3 regions of the Staphylococcus sp. FSL K6-0223 genome follow, and region 2 is predicted to be linked to each of the others. Evidence: riboswitches for the same ligand, from Rfam matches in the RefSeq annotation. Region 2 holds a riboswitch; each other region holds the start of a gene.
What was found. A riboswitch is a leader RNA that binds a small molecule or an ion and turns the genes downstream of it on or off. The one in region 2 is predicted to bind thiamine pyrophosphate.

Region 1 (3,272 bases), on a different contig from region 2:
CTTTACCATTATCATTAATGATATATTCTATTGCCGCCTTCTCTAAATTCTTCGGCTTTCTCTTTCATGCCTTCAAGTTGTTCTTTGTAGGAATCGCGAATATCATGTGATAAGCGCATTGAACAGAATTTTGGTCCGCACATACTACAGAAATGTGCAATTTTCGCTGATTCTGCTGGTAATGTTTCATCGTGAAATTCTCTCGCTCGATCAGGATCTAACGCGAGGTTGAATTGATCAATCCAACGAAACTCAAAGCGCGCTTTACTAATTGCATCGTCGCGTTCTGTTGCCCCTGGTAAGCCTTTAGATAAATCTGCTGCATGTGCTGCAATTTTATAAGTGACCACACCATCACGTACGTCATCTTTATTTGGTAAACCTAAATGTTCTTTAGGTGTCACGTAACATAACATTGCCGTACCATGACTCGCAATTTGAGCAGCACCAATGGCAGATGTAATATGGTCATATGCTGGTGCAATATCTGTTACAAGAGGTCCTAATGTATAAAATGGTGCTTCTTTACAATAAAAATCTGCTAAATCTTGGTTTTCTTTAATTTTATGCATTGGAATATGCCCTGGACCTTCAATCATAACTTGCACATTATGTTTCCAAGCAATATCCGTTAACTCACCTAACGTTTTCAACTCCGCAAATTGACTTTCATCGTTAGCGTCATAAATTGAACCAGGTCGTAAACCATCTCCTAGAGAAATAGCAACATCATATTGACTTAAGATTTCACAAATCTCATCGAAGTGTGTATATAAAAAGCTTTCTTCGTGATGTGCAAGACACCATTGTGCAATAATTGAGCCACCACGAGAAACAATCCCAGTTAAACGATCAACAGTTAATGGAATATAGTGAAGACGTAATCCTGCGTGAATAGTAAAATAATCGACCCCTTGTTCAGCTTGTTCAATTAATGTATCTCTATACGCTTCCCATGTTAAATCTTCTGCCACCCCATTTACTTTTTCTAACGCTTGATAGATGGGCACTGTTCCTACTGGTACAGGTGAGTTACGTAAGAGATACTCACGAGTTGTATGGATATTTTTTCCTGTAGATAAATCCATAATCGTATCTGCACCCCAATGTGTGGCCCAAACTAATTTTTCAATTTCTGCTTCAATAGATGAAGACACAATAGAGTTACCAATGTTCGCGTTGATTTTTACAGAGAAGTTTTTACCAATAATCATTGGTTCAGATTCAGGATGATTGATATTATTAGGAATAATCGCGCGTCCTCTCGCAATTTCTTCCCTTACAAATTCTGGTTCCACTTGTTCTCTAATTGCTACAAATTTCATTTCTTTAGTGATAATCCCTTGTTTAGCGTAGTACATTTGTGTAACTGGTGTATCTTTACTGCCACGTCTTGGTTGATATTCGAATGGATGAGCTACATAGTTTTTATGTCCTTCTTTTGAAAAACCGTTATCAATCGATTGAATACGGCGACCTTCATAATGTTCAACGTCTTCACGTGCTTCAATCCATGCATCGCGAACCTTTGGAAGTCCGTGATTGATATCAACCACATAACTGTCATCATGATAAGGACCTGCTGTATCGTACACTACGACAGGTTCATTTTGAAAACTACGTTGTTCTAATTGGGTGTCAGAAAGTTCAATTTCTCGAAATGGTACAAAAATATCACTATCATTACCTTCACCTTTTTTAAAAATACGTTTACTTGCTGGAAAAGTTCTTTTAAAATTGATTTTTTCTTGTTTCATTAACAATGCCTCCTAAGTTAGGTTACTAGAAGGGTCTAAATATCACTGATTATATGATTCATAAAAAAGCATTCAGCTTAATACTGAATGCATAAGAATAAGTGAATATATACGAAAATATATGTAAGTATCATAATGAAGAAAATGATTCATCGTTAAATTGACCTTTTCATCAAATTATGAAAACATCCATATGTCATTGTAAAGTGACTCACTGGCTTCCCTACGCTAGTATTAACTAGATCAGGTTCAAAGGGTTGGAACATGATGTTCCTTTCAGCAATATAAAGCACCCCTAGCAGAGATTATTAAATTATAGGTTACTTAACCTATACTTATACAATGACTTAAAATTCCAAGAATATCAAGTCAATATATTAAATATTTTTTATAACTTTTAGACATCCGAAAGTCTAACTTCACACGACCCGAAGTCTTACTTAAAGATTGAAAAAGCAGCAACCACAAGGGTTACTGCTGTCCTATTTTTTTGACTTATCCTCCAAAGAACAAATCAATAAAGTCTCTACTTCTGTTTCTATCTTGTTTATAAAATTCGGTATATCCACAATTTTTACAAGTTATCGTCTTAAAATTATTATGTTGTACATCTAAAAATTTAGACAATCCTGATCCTGTTGCAGATAATGTACCTTCTTCTACTTCTGTATGACCACATTTTATACAACCTTGATTTTGATTTTCTGACATAATGAACCACTCCTCTATTATATTTGTTGTTAGCTTACATAATACAATAACCCCCAAAATTGGGGGTTATTCATTAAATTGATGTTTCATGTTTTTTATAACATCAATAAATATGGATTTTCAATATATTTAGCAAGTACTTTTAAGAAATCAGCTGCGCCTGCGCCATCTAAGATTTGATGATCGAAAGTTAAACTTAATGGGATACGAGAGACTTGTTTTACCTGATCTCCTTCAAGCACAAGTTCTTTAGCTAGAGCACCGACACCTAAGATACCTGTTTCACCTAAATTTAAAATTGGTGTGAAGTATTCGATACCACTTGCACCCATATTCGTAATTGTAAATGTCGCGCCACTAAGTTGAACGTCACCTGTATTTCCTTCCCGTACTGCTTCAGCTGATGTTTTAATTTCTTTTGCTAAAGTGCCAATACTTTTAGTATCTGCATTGTCAATGACTGGCACCATAAGACCATCTTCAAGTGATGTCGCAATACCTAAATGTACATCATCGTATTCTGTTAATTCACCGTTTTCATAACGAGCATTCATTGCGCCATATTCTTTAAGTGCTAGGACTACTGCTTTAGCTAATAAAGCTGTGACTGTCAATTTTACATCTTGATCTGCATCTTTTAATTCTTCAGATAATCGAGCTTTAAAGTCTAATAAACGATCTGCATTGACTTTGCGATGTAATGTTAATTGAGCAGTATTATTAAGACTTTGTCGCATATTTTGAGCAATACGTTGACGCATTGGATTCAGACCTTCACCAATGCTAGACACATCGAAGTTTTGT
Region 2 (3,272 bases):
ATACCAACTGCACCAAAGATATAAAATACTGCTTGCCAGTTAAAGGCATTAACAATTGCAATTGTGATAATCGGTGCTAGTACTGGTCCAAAATAAGACCCAGCTAAAAGAGCACTTGAAGCTCTTCCTTTTTCATTTTTAGCAAACCAAAATGAGTTAAATACGGCATTCGATGGGTACATTGGGGCTTCACCCACTCCGAATAAAAATCTTACAAAATATAATAAACCGTGATGTTTAATCATACCTGTCAAAATTGTGAATGCACTCCACCATACGAGCGCTATAGTAATCATTTTACGAGGACCAAATTTCTCAGCTAACATTCCAGAAGGCACTTGCATAAATGCATAACCTAGTGAGAAAAATGAGGCTAATAAACCAAATTGTGTTTTTGTCATACCTAAATCTTTCATCATTGGAGCTGCAATATATGAAATATTAGACCTATCCATATATGCAATTACGCCGATGAGGAAGAACCCAATTGCAAAATACCAGCGTACATTACTGCGTTTTTCATTCATATTTGTTTCCTACTTCCATTTAAATTATGTTGTTTCTATATAAGATGTCGTTAAGTTTCAGAAATTCCCTGCGATGACTGTTAAAACTACCCTTTTTAGAACAACTTTTTTAAGTTGTAGCACTACAATTTTTATATAATATAGCACGTTGTGAAAACGGTTACAATAGTTTAGACGAAATTTCTTTAAAAAATGTATATTTTTCGTATATTTTACTGGAATCTCCAGTTTTAAGCATGTGATTTAGATTCACTTATATAATGGTGTCTAAAACCATATTTTTTATAAAATTGAGTAGCTTAAAACATTAAAGTAATTATTTTTTATTCATTATATGAAGCATATATGTAATTTTATGCATAAATTGAATATGATTAATAAAAGCTAAAGAAGTTTGAAGAATATTCCTAAAAATAGTAAACTGAATTCAAAGAAAACGTTTGAAATTTTTTTGATACAATTTCATATCAATCCACTGGAAGTGCCTTTGTTTAGGGCTGAGAGTAAAGAAGTGACTTTATAATTCCTAGAACCTGATCCAGTTCATACTGGCGTAGGGAAGTGGCGACAAGAGAGTTTTAGGACTTATATAGATGATTTAAGCGCTATTTCCCATTCAGGGAGGTAGCGTTTTTTTATTTATAAATTTGAGGTGATGCACATATTTATCGCAATAACTTACGATAAGACACTTACAACACAAGACTTAGAACACTTCTTAAATATCGAGGAAGGCATTGATGCCCTATTATTTCGAACGTCTATGCCAAAAAATGAATTAAAGAAGATTTTGATTCAACTCATTAACCAAGGTTTTCCTAAGGATAAAATGATTATTCATAGTGACACGGCATTATTAGAAGAATTAAACCTTAGTCGTATTCATTTTAAAGAAAATGTTAAAACAGCTTTTGCATATAAAAAATCACATCCAGAAATCCAAGTGGGTATGTCCACACATAGCATAGATACTATTTATACATGTATAGATGAAGGACTTGATTATGTTTTTTACGGTCATATTTTCCCTACTCCCTCACATCCGCATGACGCGCCACGTTCACATGATGAAATCGTAGAAGCATTAAATCTACCTATACCTATTTATGCTATAGGAGGAATTTCTGAACATACGATTTTAAAGTTGGAATATGGATTTGATGGTATTTGTGCTATTTCATTTTTTATGAATGCGTCTTTAAAAGAAATTAAGGAATTAAGAAGGAAGTGGTTGCAACATGCATGATGTACTTATTATTGGCTCTGGTGTCATAGGTATGTCAATTGCTAGACAGTTAAGCGCAACAAATTATGACATCGCGATCATCGACCGAGATGTTCCAGGTAAACATGCTTCATATAAAGCTGGAGGCATGTTAGGAGCACAAAATGAATTTACTGAAGATAACGATTTATATAAATTAGCCATTGAATCGCGTGGGATGTTTCCTAAATTAAGCGAATCTTTATTAAATGAGACTGGAATCGACATACAGTTCAAAGATTCAGGACTTATTAAGATTGCTAACCAAGAAGATGACCTCGAATCACTCACACGTCAATATGAGTTCCTTAGACAAATGGATTCTAGTGTCAAACTACTATCCAATGATGAACTTATACAGCTTACCAATGGGAATGTTGAACCAGCTTATGGCGCAATTCATATACCAAATGATGGTCAAATCAATGCTAATAAATACACGAAAGCTTTGTTTAAATCGTTACAACAACATCACATCACACGATATTATCACCAAGAGGTTCAATCGATTGATAGAAGAAATGGCTACTACGCTGTGTGTACTGACCAAATGTCACCTATTGAAGCACATAAAGTGATCGTTGCAAGTGGTGCTTGGTCCTCTCAATTATTAAAAAACTACTCTCTTCCTAGAGAAGTCATTGGAGTTAAAGGCGAAGTTCTATTACTGGAAAATGATGAACTAGATCTTAAAGAGACATTATTTATGACTAATGGATGTTATATCGTTCCAAAACAACCCAATCGTTTCTTAATAGGAGCAACAAGTGAATTTAACAATTACTCTGTAGGCACATCAGAAGGCGGTTTAAATTGGCTTTTAGATCATGCAAGCGCTCGTGTTCCAGAACTTAAGAATAGTCGTGTTCTAAAAGAATGGTCAGGTGTTCGTCCTTACACGAATAATGAAATGCCAATGATGGATCAAATTGATGATGGCTTGTTCGTTATTACAGGACACTATCGTAATGGGATTTTATTATCTCCCGTAATTGGACGCGATATAGCAAATTGGTTAATTTCTGGCATTAAACCACCTCGTTACTCAAGCTTTAGTGTGAAAAGGAGGAACAATTATGAAGTGTATTATTAACGGAGACTCATTCAGCTTTGACCAAGAACAATCAATTTATGATGTTTTAACAGCACTAGAATTAGATCCTAAGCGCGTTATCGTTGAATTCAATAAAGAATTAATTAAACAAGATAAGTATCATGAACATACTGTTAGAGAAGATGATCGATTAGAATTATTAGAAATTGTTGGAGGCGGATAAAATGTTTAAAATTGGAAATTTAGAATTACAATCTCGTTTATTATTAGGTACTGGTAAATTTGACAATGAAGATATTCAATCACAAGCGATTGCAGCTTCAGAAACCAATGTTTTAACCTTTGCTGTTCGTCGTATGAATTTATATGATCGTGATTTACCCAATCCTTTAGCTAACGTTAACTTAAAAGACTTTATAACTTTTCC
Region 3 (3,272 bases), on a different contig from region 2:
AAAACAAACTCACTTTGTTACAGAATTATATGTTGAAACAATTAAATTTATGTCCCCTAAATTAAATAATGAAAAACTCTCAGATAGCTCACTAAATACAGACACTTATCCATTTGATAATCTCGAATTAATGAATATAAAATAAAACTCTCTATTTTTAATACTCCAAACCTTTCCAATTAATATAAAATAAGTCTTTCAATTATACTCAAATATACTCAAGAGGTCGGTATAAATATTCCGACCTCTTTAACTATGTATAAGACATTAGATACAACTCATTCATTGAATGATAAAAAAGACAGTGTATTTTTCTGAAATATTACAAAGTAATTACAGTTGGTTCTTTTATTATATATCTAATAAACACTGCCATTAAAGTGTTTATAGTATATATATAAGAAAAATTATTTACAAATCTATGTAATTTTAATGTAAAATAAGTATATTTTTTTTATTTCACTGTAACCTGCTAAGCTTTTTTAGATGTTAGAGTAGTATCCGTAAAATATTTAAGAAAACAAATGACTTAGGAGGATTATACTATTATGAAAAAGACAATTATTGCATCTTCATTAGCAGTAGGCTTAGGATTAGTAGCAGGAAACGTAAGTCATGCTGATGCAAGTGAAAATCAAATTAATAAAGAAAAATTAGCTCAATTAGCGGAATCTAACGATCAATCATTAAATCAACATCCTATTCAAGAAGGAGCTTATAATTACCAATTTAATTTAAATGGTAAAACTTATCATTTTTGGTCAGATGGAACATATTTTAAATGGGAATATTATCCATCAAACGGTTCAACTGTAAATAGTGCTAATCAAAATGTAGCTTCAACTCAATCAGCACAAAATGTATCTTTCCAAAATAATAATTATAATCATATAAATCAATCAGCTTCAACTTCAAATGTAAGTCAACACTATGCAAATGAAGCTCAAACACAACAAGCACCAAAAACAACACAAACTAAACAAGCAACTCAAACACAACAAGCACCTGCTAATGCAACTACAAATCAACCTAAACAATCAACAAGTGGTTCATCTGTAAATGTAAATAGTCATTTACAACAAATCGCTCAACGCGAATCAGGTGGAGATATTCATGCCATCAACCCTTCTTCTGGTGCAGCAGGTAAATATCAATTCTTACAATCTACTTGGGATTCAGTAGCACCAGCACAATATAAAGGTGTATCACCAGCACAAGTACCTGAAAGTGTTCAAGATGCTGCGGCAGTAAAACTTTATAATACTGCAGGTCCATCTCAATGGGTTACAGCGTAAAACTTAATAAATAATTTACTAGTGCCTGAGACAATATGAGTTGTCTTAGGCATTTTTATATATATTGATAGTAATGACTGAATTTAGAAAGATTTCTGTACTATTCTTTATTTATTATATTTATAATAATAGTTGTATGAATTAAACTTATTTCAATGAATATCTTTTTTATTTGAATTATAACAATGGTTTTGTTATGGTTAAATTAAACTAAAGACTACTAGGGGAGCCATGGAACATGGCTGAGATGAAGCATTCAGACCCTTATAACCTGATTTGGTTAATGCCAACGTAGGAAAGTAGTAATACATATTCATTCATTCTATTTTTTTGAATATTGACTACATTTCTACGTTGAAATGTAGTTTTTTTATTTAAGGAGGAATAGTTAATGAGTTTTTCAGATGAATTAAAGCAAGCGTCAAAGCCAATTATTGAAGAGATTTATAATGATGGTTTTATTCAAGATTTATTAAAGGGAAAATTATCAAAACAAGCAGTACGCCAATACTTACGTGCTGATGCTTCTTATTTAAAAGAATTTACTAATTTATATGCTTTACTTATTCCTAAAGCACCTACTATGAAAGAAGTGAAATTCTTAGTAGAGCAAATTGAATTTATGTTAGACGGCGAAGTAGAAGCCCATGAAATTTTAGCGGACTATATTAATGAACCTTATGAAGAAATTGTAAAAGAAAAAGTGTGGCCACCTAGTGGAGATCATTACATTAAACATATGTATTATCATGCTTATACACACGAAAATGCTGCATACACTATAGCTGCAATGGCACCATGTCCTTACGTATATGAAGTGGTTGCTAAATGGGGATTAGAAGATTCAAATCTTAATAGAGATGCACTTACTGCTAAGTGGTTTGATTTTTATAGCACTGAAATGGCACCTTTAATTGAAGTATTTGACCGTTTGTTAAATGAACTTACAGAACATTGTACCGAACAGGAAAAAAGAGAAATTAAAGAAGCATTTTTACAAAGTACTGTACATGAACGTCACTTCTTTAATATGGCATACATTGATGAAGAATGGGATTTTGGAGGAGCAAATCATGAATAAACCTAAGATTGCGTTAACAATTGCTGGTACTGACCCTTCTGGTGGCGCAGGAGTTATGGCAGATTTAAAATCATTCCATGCTTGTGGCGTATATGGAATGGCTGCTATTACAAGTATTGTGGCTCAAAATACTAAAGGAGTTCAACATATCCATAATCTAGAAACTAGTTGGGTTAAAGAACAATTAGATAGCGTATTTGATGATGAATTACCTCACGCAATTAAGACTGGAATGATTGCTACACATGAAACGATGGAACTGATTCAAACGTATTTAAAAAATCATAGCAATATTCCCTATGTTATCGATCCAGTTATGCTAGCAAAAAGTGGTGATTCCTTAATGGATGATGAAACAAAAAAACATCTTCAGAAAACGCTCTTACCATTAGCGGATGTCGTTACTCCTAACATTCCAGAAGCTGAAGAAATTACTGGCTTGAAAATTGATACTGAAGATAATATTCGTAAAGCAGGTCATATATTTATAAATGAAATAGGAAGTAAAGGTGTAGTAATTAAAGGCGGTCATTCTGCTGATTTAAATAATGCTAAAGACTTTTTATTTACTAAAGATGATGTCTATACTTTTGAAGAGAAGCGATTTAATACGCCACATACTCATGGTACAGGTTGCACATTTTCAGCTGTTATCACAGCCGAACTAGCTAAAGGTAAAACAATTTATGAAGCTGTAAAAAAAGCTAAAAAATTTATTTCATTAAGTATTGAACATACACCTGAAATCGGTCAAGGACGCGGCCCGGTAAACCATTTTGCTTATATGAAGAAAGTAGGTTTAGACGATGAATAGTTTAGAAAAGATAAGACAAGAGAATCCACTAGTAGTCTGTTATACCAATGATGTGGTTAAAAACTTCACTGCGAATGGACTC

Region 1: linked by a shared signal. The riboswitch ahead of thiC (phosphomethylpyrimidine synthase ThiC) and the one ahead of MHI13_RS20000 (thiamine phosphate synthase) in region 2 are both predicted to bind thiamine pyrophosphate.
Region 3: linked by a shared signal. The riboswitch ahead of tenA (thiaminase II) and the one ahead of MHI13_RS20000 (thiamine phosphate synthase) in region 2 are both predicted to bind thiamine pyrophosphate.

The regions. Positions count from the first base shown of each region.
Region 1 covers NZ_JBBOYX010000001.1:153,031-156,302, reverse strand. The annotation lists gene thiC (phosphomethylpyrimidine synthase ThiC) at 15-1,757, opposite strand; TPP riboswitch at 1,961-2,064, opposite strand; gene MHI13_RS00700 (zinc ribbon domain-containing protein) at 2,253-2,468, opposite strand; gene MHI13_RS00695 (dihydrolipoamide acetyltransferase family protein) at 2,564-3,272, opposite strand, start outside.
Region 2 covers NZ_JBBOYX010000003.1:552,855-556,126, forward strand. The annotation lists gene MHI13_RS19995 (MFS transporter) at 1-527, opposite strand, end outside; TPP riboswitch at 995-1,104, shown strand; gene MHI13_RS20000 (thiamine phosphate synthase) at 1,183-1,773, shown strand; gene thiO (glycine oxidase ThiO) at 1,766-2,884, shown strand; gene thiS (sulfur carrier protein ThiS) at 2,868-3,068, shown strand; gene MHI13_RS20015 (thiazole synthase) at 3,070-3,272, shown strand, end outside.
Region 3 covers NZ_JBBOYX010000001.1:790,143-793,414, forward strand. The annotation lists gene MHI13_RS03855 (single-stranded DNA-binding protein) at 1-145, shown strand, start outside; gene MHI13_RS03860 (transglycosylase family protein) at 549-1,295, shown strand; TPP riboswitch at 1,508-1,610, shown strand; gene tenA (thiaminase II) at 1,687-2,376, shown strand; gene thiD (bifunctional hydroxymethylpyrimidine kinase/phosphomethylpyrimidine kinase) at 2,369-3,190, shown strand; gene thiM (hydroxyethylthiazole kinase) at 3,183-3,272, shown strand, end outside.